4 regions of the Pseudomonas sp. IzPS59 genome follow, and region 1 is predicted to be linked to each of the others. Evidence: predicted binding sites of a transcription regulator. Region 1 holds the regulator's gene; each other region holds the start of a gene.
The links. Region 1 encodes sigma-54, which starts transcription at its own class of promoters, with help from an activator protein. Its sites were predicted from a motif close to ANTGGCATNNANNTTGCTNT; they were not measured.
Positions count from the first base shown of each region.

Region 2: the regulator sigma-54 is predicted to act here: its motif matches at 2,744-2,763, upstream of glnK (P-II family nitrogen regulator).
Region 3: the regulator sigma-54 is predicted to act here: its motif matches at 2,334-2,353, upstream of IF189_RS09275 (CmpA/NrtA family ABC transporter substrate-binding protein).
Region 4: the regulator sigma-54 is predicted to act here: its motif matches at 2,975-2,994, upstream of flgB (flagellar basal body rod protein FlgB).

Region 1 covers NZ_CP062251.1:1,051,932-1,057,164, reverse strand. Annotated here, with positions in the region: gene lptC (LPS export ABC transporter periplasmic protein LptC) at 1-492, shown strand, start outside; gene lptA (lipopolysaccharide transport periplasmic protein LptA) at 479-1,024, shown strand; gene lptB (LPS export ABC transporter ATP-binding protein) at 1,024-1,749, shown strand; gene IF189_RS04550 (RNA polymerase factor sigma-54) at 1,936-3,429, shown strand; gene hpf (ribosome hibernation-promoting factor, HPF/YfiA family) at 3,503-3,811, shown strand; gene ptsN (PTS IIA-like nitrogen regulatory protein PtsN) at 3,823-4,287, shown strand; gene rapZ (RNase adapter RapZ) at 4,290-5,147, shown strand; gene IF189_RS04530 (HPr family phosphocarrier protein) at 5,163-5,233, shown strand, end outside.
Region 2 covers NZ_CP062251.1:6,107,991-6,113,223, forward strand. Annotated here, with positions in the region: gene sutA (transcriptional regulator SutA) at 1-85, opposite strand, end outside; gene IF189_RS27565 (secondary thiamine-phosphate synthase enzyme YjbQ) at 188-613, opposite strand; gene IF189_RS27570 (ammonium transporter) at 829-2,166, opposite strand; gene glnK (P-II family nitrogen regulator) at 2,204-2,542, opposite strand; gene IF189_RS27580 (accessory factor UbiK family protein) at 2,956-3,216, shown strand; gene IF189_RS27585 (hypothetical protein) at 4,045-4,215, shown strand; partial or broken gene IF189_RS27590 (YifB family Mg chelatase-like AAA ATPase) at 4,393-5,233, shown strand, end outside.
Region 3 covers NZ_CP062251.1:2,035,526-2,040,758, reverse strand. Annotated here, with positions in the region: gene rlmKL (bifunctional 23S rRNA (guanine(2069)-N(7))-methyltransferase RlmK/23S rRNA (guanine(2445)-N(2))-methyltransferase RlmL) at 1-341, opposite strand, end outside; gene rmf (ribosome modulation factor) at 872-1,087, shown strand; gene IF189_RS09280 (quinone-dependent dihydroorotate dehydrogenase) at 1,226-2,245, opposite strand; gene IF189_RS09275 (CmpA/NrtA family ABC transporter substrate-binding protein) at 2,469-3,680, shown strand; gene IF189_RS09270 (ANTAR domain-containing response regulator) at 3,696-4,271, shown strand; gene IF189_RS09265 (nitrate/nitrite transporter) at 4,492-5,233, shown strand, end outside.
Region 4 covers NZ_CP062251.1:4,706,845-4,712,077, forward strand. Annotated here, with positions in the region: gene flgE (flagellar hook protein FlgE) at 1-1,304, opposite strand, end outside; gene flgD (flagellar hook assembly protein FlgD) at 1,335-2,063, opposite strand; gene flgC (flagellar basal body rod protein FlgC) at 2,079-2,522, opposite strand; gene flgB (flagellar basal body rod protein FlgB) at 2,526-2,933, opposite strand; gene cheR (protein-glutamate O-methyltransferase CheR) at 3,174-4,001, opposite strand; gene IF189_RS21105 (chemotaxis protein CheV) at 4,049-4,981, opposite strand; gene flgA (flagellar basal body P-ring formation chaperone FlgA) at 5,064-5,233, shown strand, end outside.

The DNA.
Region 1 (5,233 bases):
AGCCCGGAGCGCTTCCTCGACAAGCCTCCTGTCTCGGCAGAAGAGAGCCCGATCGACTGGTACGCGACCAACACCCACACCTTGCAATACCTGGAAGACGGCAAGGTGCAGTACGAAATGACCTCCGACAAGGCCGAGCACGTCAAGGCGACCGACATTACACTGGTCACCAAGCCCGACCTGAACATGTTTCGCGGCACCGAATTCCCGTGGCACGTGACCAGCGAGCGCGGTGAAGTGAATTCCGGCGGCACCGAGGTCGAACTGATCGACTCTGTTCGCGTCAAGCGCACCGATGAAAAGAACCGCGACACCCTGATCACCAGCACCCGAATGACGGTGTTCCCTCAGCAGCAATATGCGCAGACCCAGCAACCCGTTAGAATCGACGGCGCTGGCGGTGTATCGACCGGCGTGGGAATGAAAGCGTATTTGAAGGAAAGCAGGATACACCTGCTATCGAACGTAAGAGGACAGTATGAGGCTCGTTAAAACCCTCCCTATTTTGCTCAGTCTGGGCGCAGCACTGGGAAGCGTGAGCGCCTGGGCTCTGCCGAACGATCAGGAGCAGCCAATCCGCATTCAGGCCGACGATGCCCAGCTGGACGACAAGAATGGCGTTGCCACTTACAAGGGCGCCGTGATCATCACCCAGGGTTCGATGATCGTCAAAGGCGACACCGTAACGCTGACGCGCAACCCGGCCGGCGAGATCGACGTGGTGACTTCGGTAGGCAACCTGGCCTATTTCGAACAACTGCAAACCGCTGGCGACACCAAACCCGTCCAGGGCTGGGGCGTGACCATTCAGTACCACGCGCAGCAAAACCGCGTCGTACTGATCGACAAGGCCAAGGTCGTCGACAAGGACAACAACACCACTCAGGGCGAGAAGATCGTCTATGACACGGTGAAAAAACTCGCCAGCGCCGGTCGCGCTACCGGCAACAAGGTCACCGAAGCGCGTCCGCGCATCGACATGGTGATCCAGCCGAAGAAGAAAACCGACGAGAAAACCCAGTAATGGCAACCCTGAAAGCTCAGCACCTGGCCAAGGCCTATAAAAGCCGCCAGGTCGTGCGTGACGTCAGCCTGTCGATCGACAGCGGCCAGATCGTGGGCCTGCTCGGCCCCAACGGCGCCGGCAAGACCACCTGCTTCTACATGATCGTCGGCCTGGTGCAGGCCGATCAGGGCCGTGTGCTGATCGACGACCTGGACGTCAGCCACCAGCCGATGCACGGCCGCGCCAAGGCCGGTATCGGCTATCTGCCGCAGGAAGCCTCGATCTTCCGCAAACTGTCGGTAGCCGACAACATCATGGCCATCCTCGAAACCCGCCAGGAGCTCGACAAGGCCGGCCGTCGCAAGGAGCTGGAGAGCCTGCTGCAGGAATTCCACATCAGCCATATCCGCGATAACCTCGGCATGAGCCTGTCCGGTGGCGAGCGTCGCCGGGTGGAAATCGCCCGCGCACTGGCCACCGCACCGAAATTCATCCTGCTCGACGAACCGTTCGCCGGTGTCGACCCGATCTCCGTGGGCGACATCAAGCAGATCATTCACCATCTCAAGGCCAAGGGCATCGGTGTGCTGATCACCGACCACAACGTCCGCGAGACGCTGGATATCTGCGAAACGGCCTACATCGTCAATGACGGCCAACTGATCGCCGAAGGCGACTCCGCGACCATCCTCGCCAACGATCTGGTGAAGGAAGTGTATCTGGGTCACGAGTTCCGCCTGTAAGCGCGACAGCATTCGACCAGCCGTCCGGGTGCTGTAACGTTGAAGCGCATTTTTATACGCTTTTATTGTTACAGCGCTCTAGGCAAACACGACAGTTTCAGGCATATAATTTGCTTATGTTTGGCGCCTCGGCGCCCTGTAGTGGATGGCGCATAGCGCCGGCGAATAAGGTGTTAAGCCCCTGCCATGAAACCATCGCTAGTCTTGAGAATGGGCCAGCAGCTGACGATGACACCGCAGCTGCAACAGGCCATCCGCCTGCTCCAATTGTCGACCCTGGATCTGCAACAGGAAATTCAGGAGGCTCTGGAATCCAACCCGATGCTCGAACGCCAGGAAGACGGCGACGACTTCGACAATTCCGACCCGCTGGCCGACAACGCCGAACAGAAGCCCAATACCGAGATCCAGGAACCTTCCTACCAGGAAACCGCGCCGACGGTCGACAATCTCGAGGACGGCGAATGGAACGAGCGAATCCCCAACGAACTGCCTGTCGACACCGCCTGGGAAGACGTCTACCAGACCAGCGCCAGCAGCCTGCCGAGCAACGATGACGACGAGTGGGATTTCACCACCCGCACTTCCGCCGGTGAAAGCCTGCAAAGCCACCTGCTGTGGCAGTTGAACCTGGCGCCGATGTCCGACACCGATCGCCTGATTGCCGTCACCCTGATCGATTGCATCAACAATCAGGGCTACCTCGACGAAACCCTCGAAGAAATTCTCGACGCCTTCGATCCGGAGCTCGACATCGAGCTGGACGAGATCGAAGCGGTCCTGCACCGCATCCAGCAATTCGAACCCGCCGGCATTGGCGCACGCAACCTGGGCGAATGCCTGCTGCTGCAATTGCGCCAGCTGTCGGCCAAGACTCCTTGGCTGGCCGAAGCCAAGCGCCTGGTCACCGATTACATCGACCTGCTCGGCAGCCGCGACTACAGCCAGCTGATGCGCCGCATGAAGCTCAAGGAAGATGAACTGCGCCAGGTCATCGAACTGGTCCAGAGCCTCAACCCGCGCCCCGGCTCACAGATCGAATCCACCGAAGCCGAATACGTGGTGCCTGACGTGATCGTGCGCAAGGACAACGAGCGCTGGCTGGTCGAGTTGAACCAGGAGTCGGTGCCGCGCCTGCGGGTCAACGCCCAGTACGCCGGTTTCGTCCGTCGCGCCGACACCAGCGCCGACAATACCTTCATGCGCAATCAGTTGCAGGAAGCCCGCTGGTTCATCAAGAGCCTGCAGAGCCGCAACGAAACCCTTATGAAAGTGGCCACCCAGATCGTCGAGCATCAGCGCGGCTTCCTGGAATACGGCGACGAAGCGATGAAGCCACTCGTGCTGCATGACATCGCCGAGGCAGTCGGCATGCACGAGTCGACGATTTCCCGGGTGACCACGCAGAAATTCATGCATACCCCCCGGGGCATATATGAACTGAAATACTTTTTCTCCAGCCACGTCAGCACCTCCGAAGGCGGCGAATGCTCATCCACGGCGATCCGCGCGATCATCAAGAAACTGGTCGCCGCGGAAAATCAGAAAAAGCCGTTGAGTGACAGCAAGATCGCTGGTTTACTGGAGGCACAAGGCATTCAGGTGGCTCGCCGCACCGTCGCCAAGTACCGCGAATCCCTCGGGATCGCGCCTTCGAGCGAACGCAAGCGGTTGATGTAAGCCACGTTACAGCGTTCCAGTGGCAGGCTCTTCGGCCTGCCGCTTTATGCACTGGCAACGAAGGAGAAGCTGTATGCAAGTCAACATCAGTGGACACCAACTGGAAGTTACCCAACCTCTCCGTGAATACGTTGAGCAGAAGCTCAAGAGGCTTGAGGGACATTTCGACAAGATCACCAACGTGCAAGTCACGATGTGCGTCGAAAAGCTGAAACAGAAAATCGAAGCCACGCTGCATATTCCCGGCAACGAGGTCGTCGCAAACGCGGAACATACCGACATGTACGCAGCGATCGACGCGCTGACCGACAAGCTTGATAAACAACTCAAAAAGCATAAGGAAAAGACCCAGAGCCTGCTTCAGGGCGCTACCGGTCGATAACCCCCACCCCCATGATCCGACTTGAAAGCATCCTGACCCCCGGCCGTTCCCTGGTGAACGTGCCGGGCGGCAGTAAAAAGAAAGCCCTCGAACAAATTGCCAACCTGATCGCCCGGGAAAAACCGGATCTGGAGATGCAAGATGTCTTCGAGGCGCTGATTGCCCGTGAAAAACTCGGTTCGACCGGTTTTGGCAACGGCATCGCCATTCCCCATTGCCGCCTCAAGGGCTGTGAATCGCCCATCAGCGCCTTGATGCACCTTGAAGCACCTATCGATTTCGATGCCATCGATGGCGCGCCGGTGGACCTGCTGTTCGTGCTGCTGGTCCCGGAAGCTGCCACCGATGCACACCTGGAACTGCTGCGCCAGATCGCCAGCATGCTCGATCGCAAGGAAGTACGCGAAAAGCTGCGTCGCGCCACCACCAACGAAGCCTTGTATCAGGTTGTCCTGGACGAGCAAAACGGGCACTAAACATGCGCTTGATCATCGTCAGTGGCCGCTCCGGCTCGGGCAAAAGCACGGCCCTGGATGTCCTTGAGGACAACGGCTACTACTGCATCGACAATCTGCCGGCGGGCCTGCTGCCGGAGCTGGCGGAACGCGCACTGATTCATACGGAACTGTCTCAGCCACTGGTCGCGGTATCGATCGATGCGCGCAACCTGCCAAGCCACCTTTCGCGTTTTCCGGAGTTGCTTGAGGAAGTCCGCAGCCGACATATCCAGTGCGACGTCCTGTATCTGGATGCCGATGAAGAAACCCTGCTCAAGCGCTTCTCGGAAACCCGTCGTCGTCACCCGCTGAGCAGTGCCAACCGCTCGCTGGCTGAAGCCATCAACGATGAAACCGCCCTGCTGGGCCCGATCGCCGATCTGGCCGACCTGAAGGTCAATACCACCAATCTGAACCTGTATCAGTTGCGCGACACCATCAAGCTGCGCCTGCTGAACCAGCCGGAGCCCGGTACGGCGTTTCTGGTGGAGTCGTTCGGTTTCAAACGCGGCATGCCGGTGGATGCGGATCTGGTGTTCGATGTACGCTGCCTGCCCAACCCGTACTGGAAACCGGAACTACGTGCGCAATCCGGACTCGATGAGCCGGTAGCCGAGTACCTGGCGGCTCAGCCGGAAGTCGAAGAGATGTTCCAGGACATCTATGCGTATCTGTTCAAATGGTTGCCGCGCTTCGCTGCGAGCAATCGTGCCTACGTGACCATTGCCATTGGCTGCACCGGCGGACATCACCGTTCCGTCTACCTGACCGAACGCCTGGGTCAGGCCCTGCAGAAAACCCTGAAGAACGTCCAGGTTCGCCACCGCGACCTCAGCTAAAGGATTCACACCGCGATGCCTGCTCTGGAAATCGAAATCATCAACAAGCTGGGCCTGCATGCCCGGGCGTCGGCAAAGTTCGTGGG
Region 2 (5,233 bases), 1.3 Mb from region 1:
CTTCCGCTGCCGCTTCCAGACCGTCTTCGGCCTCGTCTTCGTCGCCTACTTCGAGGTCGTCGTTTTCCAGATCATCGTCGCTCATGTTCTACCTCATGACTTGCGAAAAGCAGATTAGTTATAGACCAGCTTTGGCGACTGTCGAAAGTCGCCGTAAAAAAATCGGTAACCATTGGTGACCAACGGTTTATGCCCCTTCACCGTGCAAGGTGGCGAGGACTTTGCGGGCACCGCCATGATCGCGATGCTCGCCCAGGTAAACGCCTTGCCAGGTGCCCAGTGCCAGTCGACCCGCCGTTACCGGCAAACTGATCTGACAGCCCAGCACGCTGGCCTTGAAGTGCGCCGGGAGGTCGTCCAGGCCTTCGTCGTTATGCTCATAGCCGTCTGTTCCTTGTGGGATCAGACGATTGAAAAATCGTTCGAAGTCGCGACGTACCGCCGGATCGGCGTTCTCGTTGATGGTCAACGACGCCGAGGTATGCTGTAGCCACAAATGCAACAGACCGACCCGGCATGCCTTGAGTTCGGGCAGTCCGGCGAGCAACTCTTCCGTTACCAGATGAAAGCCCCGGGGCCGTGCCCGCAGGGTTATCAGAGTCTGTTGCCACATACAGTTCTCCGCACGTTCGGGGCGCATTCTAGCGCGCTCTGAAAAAAAACAAAGGCCCTAATATTCCTTCAATGATGTAAGCCATTGGCCGTAGAAAAACACCCGTCGTAAACACGACCAAAGCAGTACGAAAAATCCATTCAGCCACATCAGGGATGACAAATTCCGGACAAAAAAATGCCCGGCGAACCGGGCAAGTTTTTTGAGGCGCGTTCTTACAGGTTGTAGCCGCGCTCGTTGTGTTGTGCCAGGTCCAGGCCGACCGATTCTTCTTCCTCGGTAGCGCGCAGCCCCATCACGGCATCCAGTACCTTGAGGATGATGAAGGTAACGATCGCGGTGTAGATCACCGTGAAGCCGACGCCTTTGCACTGAATCCACACTTGGGAAGCAATGTCGGTGACGGTGCCGAAGCCACCCAGCGCCGGAGCAGCGAAAACACCGGTGAGGATTGCGCCGAGGATACCGCCGATACCGTGCACGCCGAAGGCGTCCAGGGAGTCGTCATAGCCGAGTTTGCGTTTCAGGCTGGTGGCGCAGAAGAAGCACACCACGCCAGCGGCCAGACCGATGATCAGCGAGCCCATCGGGCCCACGGTGCCGGCCGCCGGAGTGATTGCCACCAGACCGGCAACCACGCCCGATGCAATACCCAGTGCGCTTGGTTTGCCGTGAGTGATCCACTCGGCGAACATCCAGCCCAGTGCGGCGGCAGCGGTTGCGATCTGAGTGACCAGCATCGCCATGCCGGCAGTGCCGTTGGCCGCAGCTGCGGAGCCGGCGTTGAAGCCGAACCAGCCGACCCACAGCATCGCCGCGCCCATCAGCGTGTAACCGAGGTTGTGCGGCGCCATCGGGGTGGTCGGGAAGCCTTTGCGCTTGCCCAGTACCAGGCACGCCACCAGACCGGCAATACCGGCATTGATGTGCACCACGGTGCCCCCGGCGAAGTCGAGCACGCCCCAGTCACCCAACAGCGAACCCGGGCCGCTCCAGACCATATGCGCAATCGGCGCGTAAACCAGGGTGAACCAGACGCCCATGAACACCAGCATCGCGGAGAACTTCATGCGCTCGGCGAAGGCACCGACGATCAGCGCCGGGGTGATGATGGCGAAGGTCATCTGATAGGTAACGAATACCGCTTCAGGGAACAGCGCCGTCGGGCCGGTAATGCTGGCCGGGGTGACGCCTGCCAGGAAGGCCTTGCCGAAGCTGCCGACGAAGGAGTTGAAGTTGACGACGTTGGCTTCCATCCCGGTGGTGTCGAACGCCATGCTGTAGCCATAAATGAACCACAGGATGGTGACCAGGCCGGTAATGGCGAAGCACTGCATCATCACGGAAAGAATGTTTTTCGACCGCACCATGCCGCCGTAGAACAGCGCGAGGCCCGGAATGGTCATGAACAGCACGAGGGCCGTCGAGGTCAGCATCCAGGCGGTATCGCCGGAATTGAGGACTGGAGGCGCCACCGGATCTGCCGCCAAAGCCAGGCCGGGCATTACGATGGACAACAGGGCGCCTAGCCCTGCGAATTTACGCAGAGTCATATTGTTTTCTCCTGGGGCGTTGGGTTTGTGGCGGCGTTTAGATCGCGTCGGTATCGGTTTCGCCGGTACGGATGCGAATCGCCTGTTCCAGATTGACCACGAAGATCTTGCCGTCACCGATCTTGCCGGTGTTGGCAGCCTTGGTTATCGCCTCGATAACCCGATCCAGATCCTTGTCGTCGATGGCAACGTCGATTTTCACCTTGGGCAGAAAATCGACCACATACTCCGCGCCGCGATACAGCTCGGTGTGACCCTTCTGCCGGCCGAAGCCTTTGACTTCAGTTACGGTAATGCCCTGCACGCCGATTTCGGACAGCGACTCGCGCACGTCGTCCAGCTTGAACGGCTTGATGATGGCAGTGACTAGCTTCATGAAACTCTCTCCCGAATTGGTGGACTTGCCCCAGGAAAACAAACCCGACTCAAGTCTAAGCGCAGTGCCTGGCTTTGTAACGCATCGTCGGCCCTACCCGCCCGACTGACGCCAGCTAACCGCTCCCGACGAAACTCCCCGTCCCGTCCGGCGCACTGCATTCGTCACAGCGACTGCATCAGTGCATGGGTCACTACCGACTAAGCAGAAAGCTTGCCATCTCGCCAAAATCCCCTGATTTCAATCCCTTGGCCGCGGCCGTCGATGCCATCACCGAAATGGCACACGGGATACGCACAACAACGGTGCGCAGCCGTTCGTCCTTTTGCGCGAAAAGCGTGCATCCGGACCCGCGCGAATGACTATAGACACTGCGTGATACACTGCCGGCCATTGTTTCCAGGACATATCCCATGCTCGCGCCCAAAGACTTCCTCGACGCCCTGAGCGGCACCGCCTCCCGCCTGTTCAGCGGCGACACGCCCTTGCCCAAAGCCGAAATCGAAAGCCAGTTCAAGATGCTGCTGCAAAGTGCCTTCAGCAAACTGGACCTGGTGAGCCGGGAAGAATTCGATAGTCAGATGGTGGTGCTGGCGCGCACTCGCGCCCGGCTTGAGAGCCTTGAGGCGAAGGTGGCGGAAATGGAAGCGAAGCTGACGCCGCCGGCTGAGTGAGACAAGAAGCTAAAACCGCTCCTGCCGAGGCAGGAACGGTTTCCGTCGGTTCAATTACTACAGCGAATTATTCCAACGGTCTCGCAGAATCTCGTACAGGCGAAAAGCCCATAGCGCGATCCTGACGAGGCGCCACATATGTTTAAGAAACTTAGACATATTTTGGCCCTCCTTGCGTGGGGCCAAACCTCCGATGCTCTTTCCGGCGTACGAACACCTTCGGGACTACACGTGAGTGTGCCCACCAAGGCGGCCGGGTGTGGATCCCCCGAAAAAGCACCGGCACGGGTCTCACACCGTGTCGAGGGACATGAAATTTTTACGCTCCCGGCCACACTCCGTGAACACTCCATGAGTGGGCATCGTCGCAGCGGATGGTATTGCAGTCCTTCAAAATGCATTTAAACAAGTTGTATCAAGCCATTAAGCATGTGTTCCCGGCTTATCTGGCACGTCATGTCCTGATGGGCGCCAAGTGGCTTTGACGCTTGCATCAAGAAGCAAACCTGCATACCCTCAGCGAACGTGAGTGTGTCCACTAAGGATGCGCAGGCCTTGGCCTCACCGAAGCCTGCAACTAAAAACCGCCTCCTCAAGGCGGTTTTTTTTCGCCTCGAGATAGGTGCGACAATCGGTTTTCTGTGGAGTAGTCGCAGCGAACTTTTAGCTCCCAAGCCGTATCAACCTGAATCCGCCCGAACCAACGTCCTTTACTTACATAAGTACCGTCCTACAAGGACTGCCCCCCACGCCTGATTACGTGAGTATCCCAGCCTTCGCTACCCTCTGTGGCCTGATCCAAACAGAACACAGACACGAGAGCTGTCTATGAAACAGAAGAAACAGAAAAAACAGCCGTTACTCGCATCCAGGCTTCGTGCAGAAACGCCCAGTTTGGCCGATACGGTTTCTGCCAGTCAGCGGCATTTTTTGAAGGTCGCCGCGGCCTATGGCAAAGAATTGGAGCCTGATGGCTGGCTCGCCGGTGGCGGAACTTGAATCCCGCATTAAAAGACCGTCTAGCAGGCGGTTTTTTTTCGCCTGAAGATTAGTCATTTCTATTTCAGCAACATCCAGTGAAGCTTTGCCCAGGCAACTGTCCCTTCAACTCCCTCCTCCCCGACTACCCTTAAAAAACCGTAGGAAGCGGCCCCCGATTCAACTCAAGGAACGACCATGTCCCTCGCCATCGTCCATAGCCGCGCCCAGATTGGCGTGGATGCGCCCGCCGTCACCGTCGAAGTTCACCTCGCCAACGGCTTGCCCTCGCTGACCATGGTCGGCCTGCCCGAAGCAGCGGTGAAGGAGAGCAAGGACCGGGTACGCAGTGCGATCATCAATTCCGGTCTGCAGTTTCCGGCGCGGCGGATCACATTGAATCTGGCGCCGGCGGATTTGCCCAAGGATGGCGGGCGGTTCGATCTGGCGATTGCGCTGGGAATTCTGTCGGCGAGTGTGCAGGTGCCGACGCTGACCCTCGATGACGTGGAATGTCTGGGTGAGTTGGCGTTATCCGGCGCCGTGCGGGCGGTGCGTGGGGTGTTGCCGGCGGCGCTGGCGGCGCGCAAGGCCGGGCGGACGCTGGTGGTGCCGAGGGCGAATGCCGAGGAGGCGTGTCTGGCGTCGGGACTGAGGGTGATCGCGGTGGATCATCTGCTGGAGGCAGTGGCGCATTTCAACGGGCATACACCGGTCGAACCCTATGTCTCGGATGGGTTGATCCATGCCGCCAAACCCTATCCCGACCTGAATGAAGTGCAAGGCCAACTCGCCGCCAAAAGGGCGCTGCTGATTGCCGCTGCCGGCGCACATAACCTGCTGTTCAGCGGGCCACCGGGTACGGGCAAAACATTGCTGGCCAGTCGATTGCCGGGGTTGCTGCCGCCGCTGGCCGAGAGCGAGGCGCTGGAAGTGGCAGCGATTCAATCCGTCGCCAACGGTGCGCCGTTGACCCACTGGCCGCAGCGCCCGTTCCGCCAACCGCATCACTCGGCCTCCGGACCGGCGCTGGTCGGTG
Region 3 (5,233 bases), 980 kb from region 1:
TTCAAGGCGCCGAAATGGGTGTTATCGATGCCCGAGCCGTGGCCGCTGAATTCAACAGCCAGGGTGCCGTCGGCCAGCATGTGATCCTGCCAGTCGACGTCGAGTACGCCGTGGTACAGGTCTTCGGCGTTTTTCATCGGGAAGCGCTTGAGCACCAGCAACACGCGGTTGGCCAGACGCGACCAGAGGCACAGGCGATAAGCGGTTTCCATGGTCGCCATGCCACGCACGGCGGAGGTGTGCTCGCGGGCTTCTTCAAGGCCAAGCCCGACGGCTTCCTCGATGAGCAGGCCTTCAAGGCCTTTAGGGCAAGTGAGGAAGAGTTCGAAACGGTCGGACATGGTTTTTCCAGAGCCTTTGGCTAATGAACCGGCAACGCATTGCCGATCCGGTTTTCAATCAGGCGCTTTTCTACAAGAGCGCCCGCGTGGCACGAAGGTGTGCCGTTCCATCCCCGCTGCTCGGGTTAAAAGAGCTTAGATGCCGGGACAGATAAAAAAGTTGATGCAACAAAATGACTCAAAGCAACCCTTCGTCGAAAAGTACCCGACGGTAAACGTGGGTCATTCTCACTAAGGCATTAAACCTGTCATACAGCGCAGGGCCGATCATACCGGGGTTTGGTGAATAAACATTCATGAAACCTGGCGTTACTTATCGCCATAGCACCCTTTTCGTTACGTCCTTATGACAAAACGGTCATTCCCTCGATGTGACTCATTGGTTAGAACTGGACACAGGTTGACGTCGCAACGGCGTCAACACCTTGGCTCGCCACGCCGGCAGCGAGCCGCCAACGGCAGAGTTTTTCTGCCAGACCTCAATTGAGGTCGACGCGACAAAAACAGTCAACAAGTGAGGGAAACACCCTATGAGAAGACTTAAGCGTGATCCGTTGGAAAGAGCATTTTTGCGCGGATATCAATATGGCGTTGGTGGCAAATCCCGTGAGCTTTGCCCATTTACTCTACCGTCGGTACGTCAAGCCTGGATCAACGGCTGGCGAGAAGGACGCGGCGACAACTGGGACGGTATGACCGGCACTGCGGGAATCCACAGACTCAACGAACTTCACGCCGTCGGCTGACACAGGGCATTTATTCCGACACGACAATCTGATTTCGCAACACCCTGATCACCATGCACGTCCTTCCCGGACGGCGGGCTACGGCCCAGGGGCTCCTTCGAGGAGCCCTTTTTTATGCCTGCCGTTTATGTCCGACGATCAGCGCTTGGCGGCGATGGCGTCCACGGACTCGCGGATCAGCGCCGGGCCCTTGTAGATGAAGCCGGAGTAGATCTGCACCAGGCTCGCGCCGGCAGCGATCTTCTCGGCCGCATGCTTGCCTTCGGTGATGCCGCCGGCTGCGATGATCGGCAGCTTGCCGCCCAGCTCGGACGCCAGCACTTTCACGGTGTGAGTGCTCTTCTCACGCACCGGTGCACCGGACAAACCTCCCGCCTCGTCACCGTGTTCCATGCCTTCGACGCCCACGCGGCTGAGGGTGGTGTTGGTGGCGATCACCGCGTCCATCCCGGTTTCGATCAGCGCTTGCGCGACTTGCGCGGTTTCTTCGTCGGTCATGTCCGGCGCGATCTTGATCGCCAGCGGTACATGTTTGCCGTGACGCAGGGCCAGTTCGGCGCGACGTGTGGCCAGATCCGCCAGCAACTGCTTGAGCGAATCGCCGAATTGCAGGCTGCGCAGGCCCGGGGTGTTCGGCGAACTGACGTTGACCGTGACGTAACTGGCGTGGGCGTAAACCTTGTCCAGGCAGATCAGGTAGTCATCCACCGCCCGCTCGACCGGGGTGTCGAAGTTCTTGCCGATGTTGATCCCCAGCACGCCCTTGTATTTGGCCGCCGCCACCCGCGCCAGCAGGTTATCCACACCGAGGTTGTTGAAACCCATGCGGTTGATGATCGCCTCGGCTTCCGGCAGGCGGAAAATCCGCGGTTTCGGGTTGCCCGGCTGCGGGCGCGGGGTCACGGTGCCGATTTCGACAAAACCGAAACCCAGCTGCGCGAAGCCGTCGATGGCCGCGCCGTTCTTGTCCAGACCGGCCGCCAGACCCACCGGGTTCGGGAACTGCAGGCCCATGACGTTCACCGGCAGCGACGCCGGCGCCTTGCACAGCAAGCCGTTGAGGCCCAAACGCCCGCCCGCGCCGATCAGATCCAGCGACAGATCGTGGGAGGTTTCCGGGGAAAGTTTGAACAACAGCTGACGGGCCAGGGTGTACATGGGCGGCTATGACTCGGGCGGCGAAAAGAGGCGGCGATTATAGCCGGGCATCGCCCTGCCGCGCGAGGCGCATGCGCAAATCCGCTGCGCTGGCATATGCCTTGCACCTGCTCCTGCATCAGCCCGCAGGCCAATGGTGGTGTGCAGGCAAGGACAATGGCGTCGTCTCTCGGTTTTGCGCGGGCAAAGCCTCGGACGGCGTTTTTTTTGAGGGTGGTTTTTCATGACTCAAACCTCCGTCGGGCCACTGGCCTGGGTCAACGGCAGCGATGCCCCGGAAAAAAGCGCGATCAACCTCGGCTTCATGGCCCTGAGCGACTGCGCCTCGGTGGTGGTCGCCGCCACCCAGGGCTTTGCCCAGCCTTACGGCCTGACCCTGAACCTCAAGCGCCAGAGCTCATGGGCAAACCTGCGGGACAATCTGGTCAGCGGCGAACTCGATGCCGCCCACAGCCTCTACGGCCTGATCTACGCGGTGCACCTGGGCATCGGCGGCGTTGCTTCCACCGACATGGCGGTGCTGATGGGTCTGAACCAGAACGGCCAGAGCCTTAACCTGTCCCACGGCTTGCAAGGGCTGGGCGTGACCGGTCCTGAGGCGCTGGACCGTCATGTGCACCAAACCCGCGCAAGGCTGACCTTCGCCCAGACCTTCCCCACCGGCACCCATGCCATGTGGCTCTATTACTGGCTGGCGAGCCAGGGCATCCATCCGTTGCAGGATGTCGACAGCGTGGTGGTGCCGCCGCCGCAAATGGTCGCGCACCTGCAGGCCGGTCGCATCGATGGTTTCTGCGTGGGCGAGCCGTGGGCCGCCAGCGCCGTGCAGCAGGATCTCGGTTTCACCCTGGCGACCAGCCAGACCATCTGGCCCGACCATCCGGAAAAAGTCCTCGGCTGCACCCGCGCCTTTGTCGAGCAATACCCCAACACGGCCCGGGCGCTGGTGATGGCGATCCTCGAAGCCAGCCGTTTCATCGAAGAAAGCCCGGAAAACCGCCGCAGCACCGCGCAACTGCTCAGCGCTGCCGAGTACCTCGACGCCCCGGATTCCTGCATCGAGCCGCGTTTTCTCGGTGCCTACGACGACGGTCTGGGCAACCGCTGGCAGGATCCGCACGCCCTGCGCTTTCACGGCGATGGTGCGGTGAATCTGCCGTATCTGTCGGACGGCATGTGGTTCATGACCCAGTTTCGCCGTTGGGGTTTGCTGCGTGACGACCCGGATTACCTCGCCGTCGCCCGCCAGGTGCAACAACTGGCGCTGTACCGCGACGCCGCCAGCGCAGTTGGTGTGCCAGTCGGCACGGAGGACATCCGCAGCAGCCAGTTGATCGACGGCAAGGTCTGGGATGGCAGCGACCCGGCTGCCTACGCGCAAAGCTTCAAGCTGCACGCGCTAAGCAACACCGCCCCTCTTCTCGCCCGTCGCTGACAGGAGACCGCAAACATGCTGCGCATTCTGCTGATCAACGACACGGCGAAAAAAGTCGGGCGCCTGAAAGCTGCGCTGACCGAGGCCGGTTTCGAGGTGATCGACGAGTCCGGCCTGACCATCGACCTGCCGGCGCGCGTCGAAACGGTGCGCCCGGACGTGATCCTGATCGATACCGAGTCACCGGGCCGCGATGTGATGGAACAAGTGGTACTGGTCAGCCGCGACCAGCCCCGGCCGATCGTGATGTTCACCGACGAGCACGACCCCGGTGTGATGCGTCAGGCGATCAAGTCCGGGGTCAGTGCCTACATTGTCGAGGGCATTCACGCACAACGTTTGCAGCCGATTCTCGACGTGGCCATGGCCCGCTTCGAAAGCGACCAGGCCCTGCGCGCCCAGCTTCAGGCCCGCGACCAGCAACTGGCCGAGCGCAAACGCATCGAACTGGCCAAAGGGCTGTTGATGAAAATGAAGGACTGCAACGAAGAAGAGGCCTACACCCTGATGCGCCGCCAGGCCATGAGCCGCCAGCAGAAACTGATACAGGTCGCGGAGCAGATCATTGCCATGAGCGAGTTGCTTGGCTGAGCTGGCACAAATCTCGCTAAGCAATCCCTACAGGTAACCAACGGCGGTTGCCCCACCCACGACAAAGACGTCGCTCACCTTCTTCGCCCCTTTCGGCGATCCGGGTAGCGGCGTTTTTGCGTTTTGGCCCCATTGACCGGGGCCGGTGGTGCGGCCGTGGCGGCGCCCCACTGTGCTGGTTCTGACTCCTTCTCGAGATTCTCTACCGCTGAGGTGCGCGATGAATAAAAGCTTCTGGAAATCCGGCCACACCCCGACCCTGTTCGCGGCCTTCCTGTATTTCGACCTGAGCTTCATGGTCTGGTATCTGCTCGGCCCGCTGGCGGTGCAGATCGCCGCCGACCTGCACCTGACCACCCAACAGCGCGGCCTCGTAGTGGCCACGCCGATCCTGGCCGGCGCCGTGCTGCGCTTTGCGATGGGCATGCTTGCCGATCGCCTGTCGCCGAAAACCGCCGGGCTGATCGGCCAGGTGATCGTGATCTGCGCGCTGTTCGGCGCCTGGAAGCTGGGCATTCACAGTTACGAACAGGCCCTGCTGCTTGGCCTGTTCCTCGGCATGGCCGGCGCTTCGTTTGCCGTGGCGCTGCCGCTGGCCTCGCAGTGGTATCCGCCGGAGCATCAGGGCAAGGCGATGGGCATCGCAGGCGCCGGCAACTCCGGCACCGTGTTCGCCGCGCTGATCGCCCCGGTGCTGGCCGCGTCGTTCGGCTGGAGCAACGTGTTCGGTTTCGCCCTGATTCCGCTGATCCTGACCCTGGTGCTGTTCGCCTGGCTGGCGAAAAACGCGCCGGAGCGACCAAAAGCCAAATCCATGGCCGACTACTTCAAGGCTCTGGGCGACCGCGACAGTTGGTGGTTCATGTTTTTCTACAGCGTCACCTTCGGCGGCTTCATCGGCCTGGCCAGCGCCCTGCCCGGCTACTTCAACGATCAATACGGTTTGAGCCCGGTCACCGCCG
Region 4 (5,233 bases), 2.7 Mb from region 1:
TGAATGATGGTCTGCATGATGGTGCTCTGGGTCGAAATGGTCTTGGCGTTCGCCTGATAGTTGCTCTGGCCCTTGATCAGGTCCACCAGCTCGTTGGTCAGGTTAACGTTCGACTCTTCCAGCGAGTTGGAAGCGATCGAACCCAGGGTGCCGGTTTCCGGCGCGTCATAGCCCGGGATACCCGAAGCATAAGTCTCTTTCCAGCTGGTACCACCGATAGGCTGCAGACCTTGTTCGTTGGTGAAGCTGGCCAGTGCAACCTGACCGATGGCCTTGCTCTGGTTGTTGCTGAAGTTGGCGAACAGGGTACCGGTGCCGTCGATGGTCAGGTTAGTGATCTGGCCGGTGGCGTAGCCGTCCTGAGTCGGGATCGAGCGTGCGGTATCGGCGTTGTACTGAGTGGTCTTGGCCATGGAGATGGTGATGCCGGCCGGGTTTGCCGAAGCACCGTTAGCAGTCCAGACACCATTGGTCACAGTCCCGGGTACCCAGCCAGTGAGCTTCAGGTCACTGCTGATCGTGGCTGGTGGAGTGCTGACCTGAGTCAGTTTGCCAGTGGAGTCGAAGGTCATGGTGGAAGCCACTGGCGCGGTGACCTTTGGATCACTGCCGGTAGCATCCGGGTTACGACCGTCCACCAGGGTGTAGACCTTCCAGGTGTTGGCACCGGTCTTGACCATGTATTGATCCATGGTGTGCTGGTTGCCCTGGCTGTCATAGATCGGAGTACTGAACGACTTGGTGTAGGTCGCTGTGTTGGTCGGATCGAATTTGCCGGCCGCCACAGTATCGTCGATCACCGGAGCGGTCGAGTTCAGGTTGATGGTCGAAGTCACCAGCGAGGAGGACTTCGGCGCCAGGTTCGAGGTATCGATCTTCAGGTCGGTCAACACGCCGTTGATGATCTTGCCGTTGGAATCCACACCATAGCCCTGCAGACGCGAGGTGTAGTCGGTGTTGGTGATGTAGCCGTCCTTGTCGACCTTGAACGTACCGGCACGGGTGTAAGACACCGAGCCGTTGTTGCTCAGGGTGAAGAAGCCGGAACCGTTGATCCCCATGTCCAGCACGTTGCCGGTGTTGTTGATGTCACCCTGGGTGAACTGCTGGGAAACGTTGGCCAGGCGCACGCCGTTACCGATGACCTTGCTGCCGCTACCCAGGCGAGTCGCCGAGTAGACGTCTTCGAATTCTGCACGGGACGATTTGAAACCGGCAGTCGCGACGTTGGCGATGTTGTTGCCGGTCACGTCCAGTTGCTTGTTGGCTGCATAGAGACCGCTAAGGCCGATATTGAAAGACATATTCCACTCCTTTGTGCCGGTTAGTCGGCTCTATATACCAATGGTTTGTACTTTGGACAGGGCGACGGTGCCCTTGCCGGACAGGTTGAGCATCAGCTCGCCGCCGGTCTGGCTGATCGTCACGCTGGTGACGGTGGCCGGCAGATAGGTCGCCATATCGGTCGAGGTGCCATTGATCGAGGCGTTGGCCTTGACGGTATAGGTACCGGTCTTCACCAGGTTGCCGTCCTTGTCCTTGCCGTCCCAGGTGAAGCTCGCATTGCCTGCGGCGCGACTGCCCAGATCGATGGTGCGAACGACCGTGCCGCTGCTGTCGGTGATGCTGACGGTGCCGCCGGCAATCGACGACGGAACGGTGACCGAACCGGTCATGCCTTTGCTCGGATCGTCGAGCTGGACCGAGTTGGTCTGCACGATCACATTGCGGCCAACCAGCGACGAAGCCTGCAAGGCTTGCGACGAGTTGTAGTTGCCGGCCAGCGAACTCACGGTGCTGTTGAGGGTGGTGATCCCCTCGAGGCTGCTGAACTGCGCGAGCTGGGCAACGAATGCACTGTTGTCCTGCGGGTCGAGCGGGTTCTGGTTTTTCAGCTGGGTTACCAGCAATTGCAGGAACGCATCCTTGCCCAAGGCCTGGCCGCCGGTGGCGCTGTTGGTAGCCGAAGCGATGCCACCGGTGGTCGTGCTACTGGTCTTCTTCGAAGAGTTGGCCAGTATGTCGTTCATCGTCAGGCTGCTGGTGGTATCGGTAACACTCATGGCAGTCGCCCCTTATCACTGACCGAGGGTCAGTACCTTCTGCATCATGGTTTTGGCGGTGTTCATCATTTCGGCGTTGGTCTGGAAGGACCGGCTCGCGGAAATCATGTCGGCCATTTCTTCCACCACGTTGACGTTCGGGTAGTAGACATAGCCCTTTGCGTCAGCGGCCGGATGGTTCGGCTCGTAGCGCGCTTCGAGGTTGCTCTGGTCTTCGACCACGCCGAGCACCTGCACGCCCTGGCCTGCGGCGTCCTGGTTCTGGAACAGCGAGTTGCTGCCGCCGCTCTGGCCACCCTGGAACATGGTGGCGAACACCGGGTGACGGGCGCGATAGGTCTGGTCGATGCTCGACGAGACGGTTTCGGCGTTGGCGATGTTCGAAGCCACGGTGTTGAGACGCGTGGTCTGGGCGCTCATGCCGCTGCCGGCAATGTTGAAAACGCTGGACAGGGACATGGATTACTCTCCGCGCAGGGCTGACACCAGCCCTTTGAATTTACTGTTGAGCAGCGTGAAGCTGGCCTGGAAGCCGACGGCGTTTTCCGCGTAGTTCGATTGTTCCAGCTGGGCGTCAACGGTGTTCTGGTCGATCGACGGTTGCATCGGCGTGCGATACATCAGCGACTCGTCGCCATTGCCCAGGCCTTCAGCTTCGATGTGACGGCTGTTGGTCATGTTCAGGGCGATGGTGCCGTTGGCGTTCTTCTGGCTCTGTGCTTCGAGCACTTTGGAGAAATCCAGATCCCGAGCCTTGTAGTTCGGGGTGTCGGCGTTGGCGATGTTGTTGGCCAGGACTTCGGCACGCTGGGCGCGGAAGCCCAGGGCTTTTTCGTGAATTCCGAGCGCTTTATCGAAGCTGATGCTCATGTCGGGAACCTTCAGGTGACCGGGTTTTTCGTAACAGGGTTATAGCAAGCGTCGTGCCAGTTTTAAAAAGCCCCGGATTCCGGGGCTTTGCAGGGGATCGGCAAGGCGGCAATGCCAGAAAAGCGGCAACGGGTTTCCGCCGGATGCCGCTTTTCTGCCGCTTGCCGCCGCCGCAAAAACCCTCAGGCATAAAAAAACGGGAGCCCCTGAGGACTCCCGTTTTTTTGTTGCCGGTGCCGGTCACTTCGCCTGGTAAATGATCCCCGGGCTGCACTGGACCATCTGGTAATGGTCCGGCAAACCGTTCAGCGCTTCGGAAGCGCCGAGGAACAGATAACCGCCCGGCTTCAGCGTGCTGTGAATGCGCAACAGGATGTCTTTCTTCACCTCGGCGGAGAAGTAGATCAGCACGTTGCGGCAGAACACGATATCGAACTTGCCAAGACTGGCGTAGCTGTCGAGCAGGTTGAACGAGCGGAATTCCACCCGGTTCTTGATCGGCGCCTTGATCACCCAGCGCCCCGGCCCTTTCGGGTCGAAGTAGCGCTGCAGACGATCGGCGGACAGACCGCGACCGATCGCCAGGCTGTCGTACTCGCCGGTCTTGCAGTTGGTCAGCATGCTGCCGGACAGATCCGTGGCGACGATCTGCACGCCCATCTTCAACTGACCGATGTTGGTCCGCTCGAACTCGTCGATCGACATCGACAGCGAATAGGGTTCCTGACCCGACGAGCAGGCCGCCGACCAGATCCGCAGACGCTGGTTGGGAGCGGCCTTGATCGCCTCGGGCAGCACCTTGTTCTTCAAGACTTCAAACGGATAGGTGTCACGAAACCACAGGGTTTCGTTGGTCGTCATGGCATCGACCACCTGCTCGCGCAAACCGCTGCGCGGCTGGGTCTGGATGCGCTGTACCAGCTCACCCAGGGACTTGATGCCTTGCTGCTCCATCAGTTTGTTGAGACGGCTCGAGACCAGGTACTGCTTGTTTTCACCGAGCAAAATGCCACAGGCTTTTTCCAGGAAGACCCGGAACTGTTCGAAATCCAAATTACCCGTAGACAAATGATGCCGCCTCTTAAATCGTGTTGACCGCCAGGGACGGAAAGTCCCTAGCTGATATCTGCTGCTTTGATCCGGTCGACTACCCGGGATGCCAGGTCATCAGGACGGAATTTGGCCAGGAAGTCATCGGCACCGACCTTCTTGACCATCGCCTGGTTGAACACACCCGACAACGAAGTATGCAGGATGATATGAAGCTTTTGCATGCGAGGGTCGCCGCGGATTTCCGCCGTCAGGGTGTACCCGTCCATCTCCGGCATCTCGATGTCGGAGATCATCATCAGGAACTCTTCTTCCGGCTTCTTGCCCTCATCGACCAGCTTGCGCAGGTAATCCAGCGCTTGCTTGCCGTCGTTCAGTGCCACCACTTCGACACCGACCGTCTGCAGGCAGCGTGTCACCTGCTTGCGCGCCACCGACGAGTCATCGACCGTCAGCACCCGCAACGACAATGCCTTGCTCTGGGTCTCGACATCAACAACGCCGACCGAAATCGCTTCCGGCGTCGGTGCGACTTCCGCCAGCACCTTCTCGACGTCGATGATTTCGACTAACTGATTGTCCACCCGAGTCACAGCGGTCAGGTAATGATCGCGACCGGTCCCCTTGGGTGGCGGATGGATCTCTTCCCAGTTCATGTTGACGATACGTTCCACCGAGCGCACCAGGAAACCCTGGGTCTTGGTGTTGTATTCCGTGATGATCACGAACGGACTGTTCTTGTCTTTCAACGCACCGGAGCCGGTCGCCATTGCCAGATCGAGGATCGGAATGGTCGCCCCCCGGATATTCGCCACCCCGCACACGACAGGACTGGACTTGGGCATCAACGTCAGTTGCGGGCACTGCAGCACTTCCCGAACCTTAAACACGTTGATCCCGTAGAGCTGCTGGCCGTCGAGACGGAACAACAACAGCTCCAGGCGATTCTGCCCTACCAGTTGCGTGCGCTGGTTCACCGAATCCATTACACCAGCCATGCCCAGACTCCTACACCAACGCCAAGTGTTGTTGCGACGCACATTCATTGCTAAACGGCACGGCGCTTGCTTTTTAACTCGTATGAACATTCAAACGACATTTTTCCGACGCCTGACATCCCCTATCCGCAGAGGACTTTGCGCGGTGTCTGCCGCTTGCCTGTTTTTCGCGGGCAGCCCTGCCAGTGCTGATGCGGTTACCTTGCCTGACATGCTTATCGGCGTCACTCAGGGCTTTCTTGAATTCACCGT